2 regions of the Vibrio rarus genome follow, and region 1 is predicted to be linked to the other one. Evidence: riboswitches for the same ligand, from Rfam matches in the RefSeq annotation. Region 1 holds a riboswitch; the other holds the start of a gene.

Region 1 (3,202 bases):
AGATCTCGAGCGCTGCGCATAGACCAAATGGCTCGTGTTTCCCCTTTCTGCTTAGCGATTGCGATCACCGCTTTATCACTAATAAAGCATTGCGCTTGGTTATTATACACCGACAACCTTTGTGCACTCAGACCACTGGTGATCATAGTGACGTCACTAATAATGTTGCAGCCGCTTTTTAACGCTTCTATTCCAGCCGCAACAGCACCTTCACTAAATCGAAACAGCTTGGCAAATTCAAAGTCACCTGTGGTATGAATCGCACGGCGTACCACTGGCCACTGTGCATCATCTAAATTGTGACCTCCGTGAAATTGCTGAATTTCCTGATCAATAATCGAGAAAGAATCGTTCTCAATAACCTGCCCTTGCTGGGTCATTTGTTTCATTGTATCCATATTTTTTTACCTAACATTGGGTCAGTGGATTGCTGAGTATGATCTCTTGAGTGCCCTATCACGCCGGCACCACAACTCACAGCTAATGGCTTGCCATCAAAATCGATAAGCACCACTTCAATATCCAACTCATTCGCCACATAACGGTGTGCATGATGTTGCGCCTCTTGGCACAAACGCTGCAAAAAGCACTCGGGTTGATGATCTCTCACTAAATCTAAGACGTGCCGTCCGGTATTGGCTTTGGCTATGTCTTGGCATAAAGGGGCGGGCATGTTGGATTGCTGGGCTAAGTGACTCAACTGTGCAAAATCGATGGCATGCCCTGATACATGAGTCATCATGCGCCCAGAGATCAATTTGCCTAATTTACCTATCATTACCACCAGCGAAACACGCTGTATTTGGTATCGTTTTGCCGCGCGCAACCCCACCCCCATAAAGTCTCCCGCTTGCACAAACGCCAACCGGCTCAGTGCAGGCCACTGCTCTATAGCGGATTTTTCTGAGCGACTGCCTGTCGTTAATACCACATGCTGTAAACCGTTAGTTTTTGCCACTTGAATGGATTGCCTAACGGAGGCGGCATAAGCGGAAGTAGAAAAAGGCTTCACGGTACCGCGAGTCCCTAAAATTGAAATACCGCCTATAAGCCCGAGCCGCTCACTAATGGTCTCCTTGGCGGCCACTTCCCCTCCGGGGGCTAAGATAGTTAACTCAACACCTCGCACTTCTATCGACGCACCCGTTGACCATGACGGTGTCGATAAATCCAACTCTCGTTGCACCATCTGTATAATATTGGCTCTCGGTACGGGGTTGATGGCAGGCTCACCAACAGGGAGTTCTAAACCTGGCAGTGTCACCGTTGCAATTCCTTGCCCGCCTGTAAGGTGGATCCCCGCGGTAGTGCTCCATTTTGCCCTGCACTGAATTTCTAAGCCGTGGGTACAATCGGGATCATCGCCGCCGTCTTTAACCACACCGGCAAGTATTGAAACCGCATGGTTATCTAGGTGTTTTTCTAGTCGTGCCAATGGAAATGTCACGAGCTCTTTATTAGGCAGACTAATTTCAATCTTAGAGAAAGGGCTATCGGAAATAAGCATTCGCACAGCGGCGCTGGCCGCCGCTGCCGCACAGGCACCGGTTGTGTAACCCCAGCGCAACTCTTTATTGTGTTTCGAACGTTTTAATTTACCCACTGAAACTCCAGCACAATTAATAAAAACATCAAACAGTCAGATCGGCTGAAATTGAAAGACAATGACACTGAGTGATCCCGCTCAGGCTGTTTGATTGTTGGATATTTAGCAGGATCTGACTTACGAATATTTATACAGGTATACTGCATGTTCGCTCACAGTTGCGGGGACAGTTCAGGAATGACACCTGATTCACTTAATACACTAAATATTCATGAAGTCTCTCATAGAGAGCGACAGGTATGATTGATAATTATCAAGATAACTGCGCGCCAGCTTTGCGATAGCTCGATTTAAACACACTCTCCCCTTAAAAGTCACCAATAGCGGAATTGAATAGAAATTCATTGCATATTAATTTCTAGCCACACCTTGTTTAATGAAACAAAAATCTCTCTTTATTGATTTTTATCACTATTCATAAGATTTTTTAAGGCAATATGCTTACCATTCAGGTGTCACATTCATTGAATTGCACTTAAAAGGGAATCAAGTTAAAAGCTTGAGCTGTACCCGCAACTGTATTTGGCGAGTTAGCAGACATGAGTCCACTGGAGATTATCTGGGAAGGCGTTCTGCATATGTTGACCCAAAAGCCAGGATACCTGCCTGAATGGTTCAATGAACTGGGAATATCCAGTTCACCAAAGGCGAGCGGGTTACTCGTGGTTAATGACTCTATTGATGACGAAACCTTTGTTATTTACTCCCGTAAGCCACCATTATGCCTTCGCTCTCTCTTTATGATCTGAGTGATGATTTGATGCAACCTAGCACGTTGTATCGGAACTTACGGATACCTATTATGTTAATTTCAACATTATTGAAAAATAGCCTCACGCTGACTAAAGTGCCACGCAAGATCCTTTTTCTCGGACTGTTGGCCAGCCTACCTCTAACGGCAACAGCGCATTCTTCTAGCAAAACGGCGAAACCCGAAAAATCCGCTATCGTCCTCGCCGCCTTTGGTACCACTTACAACACCGCTATTGGCTCACTGATTGGCATTCAACAACAAGTGCAAAAAGCCTACCCGAACACCCCTGTACGCTTTGCGTTTACCTCAAATATTATTCGTAAAATTTGGCATAAGCGTGCAACGGATAAGCAATATCAACAACAACACCCTGAAGTCCCTAAAAATTTTTATCAGGTACAAAATGTCATGGGGACAATGAACGATTTGCAAAGCGCAGGTTATAAAAACATCGTTGTGCAAACCACCTTACTGTCACATGGTGAAGAGTATATCGACCTTAAAGGAACGGTAAACGCCCTAGCGTCTATTCAAACGGTAAAAGCAAAATGGAAACCTTTTCATAATGTGGCTCTTGGCCGCCCATTAATGGGCACTTGGGGTGCGCAACACCCATACCGTAAAGATCTGCATACTTTAGCGGATGCATTAGCCAGCGATGTGGCGCTTGCCAAGAAAAACAATACCGCTTTAGTGTATATGGGCCACGGCAACCATCATCTTTCTACCGGCCTGTATTACGAGCTTCAAGAAATCTTAAATCAACGTTATCCAGACGTAAAAATCTATATTGGCTTAGTGGAAGGCTATCCTAACTTCGATAGCCTTATGGCGCGTTTAAA
Region 2 (3,202 bases), on a different replicon from region 1:
CGCCAACGCATTCACCCATACCAACACTGGCAAACAGCGTTTCGAGTAGGCTTGAATCACTAAACCAAACTTGCCCCAACCTTTTACTTGTTCATTGTTATACACTTTTTCAAATAACTTAAGAGAGAGCTCTAAACGGTCAGCCTCTTCTGCATCAATAGTAATAGCCACATCTAACGCTATTGCCCTAGACAGTAATTTGAGCAAAGTATCATGCAGTTCCGTTAACACACGTTGTTGGTTAGCCACTTCATAGCGCGGATGTAAAGCAGATAATTTAATGGAAATGGATGGCGCTGGGTGATGACACGCTTTTGTAGCGGTTTTCTTAGCCAGGTTATTGCTGCCTACTGACTCTATCGCCAGTAAATAGTCATTAAAATACTTAGCGGCATCGTCAGCGGTTAATGCCGCCTCACCCAACATATCAAAAGAGTGAGTAAAGCCTTGCTTGCGTAATGCCGCGCCGTTTTTTTGCGCCTCTACAATATTGCGCCCTAACACAAACTGATGCCCCATCACCTTCATAGCCTGATGCATTGCCTTGCGGATCACCGGTTCTGACATTTTATTCATTAACGTTGAGATAGCAGAACTCGGACTGGTTGTTTCAGTTTTGTTAATGCCCACTACTTTACCAGTCAGCATCAACCCCCACGTAGAGGCATTAACAAATACGGAATCCGACTGGCTTAAATGGGACTTCCAATCTGCAACGGTTAGCTTATCTTTTATTAAGGCATCGGCCGTTTCAGTATCAGGAATTCGCATCAGTGCTTCTGCTAAACACATCAATAAAATCCCTTCTTGGGTATCTAAACTGTATTCTAGCAGTAATGCATCTATCATCTGAATTGACCGCTTATCCTTACGAATAGCTTCAATTAACCACGTAGTTTGCCTTTTTATGCGTTCTTTCTCTGCTTTTGAAGGCGTCGCTAATTCTAACAATTCATTTAACCAGCTCGACTCATCTACCATATACATAGGAGAAATATTCGACCATAAAACGTCTTTAGGTTGATTAATGAAGTCGGAACTTAAAACACTAGATGCCGTAAACATTGCTTTTCCTCAGCTCTATAAAAACCGCCATTTATTTGCCCACAATCCTACATAGCGGCACAAGGCAAAGCAAAGAATTAGAAAACCTAAATAAGAGAATTGTGATTACAAGCACCCAACAATAACATTAAAATAATTTAACAATTAAATTTAATATCTAGACACCCTCTGTAGCAGACTATAGAATCCCTTTCGCTGGTGTCATGAAACCCGAGGTTTCAGACTTAAAAGGGAATTTGGTGTGAATCCAAAGCTGACGCGCAACGGTATTTGAGAGCAAACTTTACGCTACTCATCAGTCCGATTACCTGCCAGTAAGAAAGAGCGTCAATATAGGCGCCTTTATCACTACGCGTATTAGGACTTAACATGAAAAAAACACTTGTAGCGACAGCGATCTTTGCGCTGTACTCGCCAACCATTCTTGCCCAACAGGTTGATTCAGCAGACGTTGATGAAACTATGGTCGTCACAGCAAACCGTTTTGCACAGCCAATATCGTCCACTCTAGCCAATATCAGTGTCATTGAACGTCAAGATATCGAAGCGATTCAAGCCGATAGTGCTCTAGACGTCCTCAAGACACTACCGGGTGTAGAGGTGAGACAATTAGGCACAAAAGGCAATGCCACTAGTATCTACTTACGCGGTGCTACTTCTGCTCAAACTCTTATTCTTGTCGACGGCGTACGAATCAACTCGCCAACATCAGGTGGCGGTTCAATCGGTTTAATACCAGCATTTGCCATTGAGAAAATTGAAGTGCTGCGAGGACCAAAGGCGTCAGTGTACGGCGCTGATGCGGTAGGTGGCGTAATCAGCATCACTACCGTACCTCAAGATAACGTGCATGAAGTCTCATTGACGGGCGGCAGTAACTACTACCATTCTGAAGGTTTCCGTAGTTCTGGAGAAATAAGTGAAAGCACTCGAGGCTCATTTGTTGTAAATAATGAAGCTTCTAAAGGCTATGCCATCTCCACCTTATCTCCAAAAGGTGAAGATTATGGCTATAAATCTCAAGTGGTGTTTGGCTCCCTACAACATGATATTTCTGATAACTGGAGCGCGAACTTCTCTGGTTACAACCAAAACAGTAGCAGCGAGTTTCTCACCTCCACATCAAAAGACGAAACAGCCGTAGATTTTTACTCTGTAACCGGTGGTCTTAATTTCACCCTTGATGCTTTTCAGTCCTCACTGCAAATCAGTCGCAGCAATGATGCGCAAGGCACTCGAGATGCGGCTAAGACTCGCGCAGAGGCAACGTTAGAAGCTCAGCGAAATACGGTGTCTTGGATTAACTCCTATCAAATTAATTCCCTTTTAAATGTGACTGGTGGTCTTGATTACTATCAAGAAGACGTTAACCGTGGTGGCTCAAATACCACTAACTATGCAAAAGCAGATAGAAATAACCGAGGTATTTTTGCCACAAGTTCACTGAACTTAGACCCTGTGATTATCGAAGCGAGCATCCGCAATGACGACGACAGCTCCTATGGCAGTAACACCACTTGGAACTTGGCCGCTGGGGTAAATATATTTGATGTTGTCACGGCATCATTAAGCCATGGCACAGCCTATAGAGCTCCGACATTTAATGACCTTTACTGGCCTGCCGACCCTTATTCATCTGGAAATCCGAACCTAAAACCAGAAACGTCTGAATCGACAGAATTTACTCTACAAGGTTTTCAAACTTGGTCCTCATGGAATATTTCCTTATATAAAACCAACATTAAAGACATGATTGCTTGGGCTCCAAGCGCATCAGGCCTTTGGCAACCCACTAACATAGATAAAGCAGAGATAAAAGGTATAGAAGCCAGTATTGAGTTCGATACTTGGTTGATACACCACACCGTTTCTGGGGATTGGAAAGATCCAAAAAACAAACAAACGGGCTTTCAGTTAGCAGACCGTGCAAAGCAAAATTACTCTTGGATTGGTACGGCTAATTGGCAAGATCTGCAAACATCATTGATAGCAAACTATGTGGGTGAACGCCCTGAAAGCTCAGCAGCATCGCCTAACATGATGGACGCTTACATCACTGTAGACTTGGCACTAAAATACAGCTTTACCGATAATCTAGATGCAAGATTCAAAGTAAATAACTTGCTTGATGAAGATT

Evidence for each region. A riboswitch is a leader RNA that binds a small molecule or an ion and turns the genes downstream of it on or off. The one in region 1 is predicted to bind cobalamin.
Region 2: it holds a riboswitch for cobalamin, as region 1 does, so the genes downstream of both, OCU56_RS16490 (TonB-dependent receptor domain-containing protein) here and OCU56_RS05765 (cobalt-precorrin-5B (C(1))-methyltransferase) in region 1, are expected to answer to the same signal.

The regions. Positions count from the first base shown of each region.
Region 1 is NZ_AP024900.1:1,211,272-1,214,473, reverse strand. Features, by position in the region: gene OCU56_RS05770 (precorrin-8X methylmutase) at 1-398, opposite strand, end outside; gene OCU56_RS05765 (cobalt-precorrin-5B (C(1))-methyltransferase) at 386-1,603, opposite strand; cobalamin riboswitch at 1,694-1,827, opposite strand; cobalamin riboswitch at 2,040-2,230, shown strand; gene OCU56_RS05760 (sirohydrochlorin cobaltochelatase) at 2,409-3,202, shown strand, end outside.
Region 2 is NZ_AP024901.1:780,143-783,344, reverse strand. Features, by position in the region: gene putA (bifunctional proline dehydrogenase/L-glutamate gamma-semialdehyde dehydrogenase PutA) at 1-1,065, opposite strand, end outside; cobalamin riboswitch at 1,245-1,395, shown strand; gene OCU56_RS16490 (TonB-dependent receptor domain-containing protein) at 1,435-3,202, shown strand, end outside.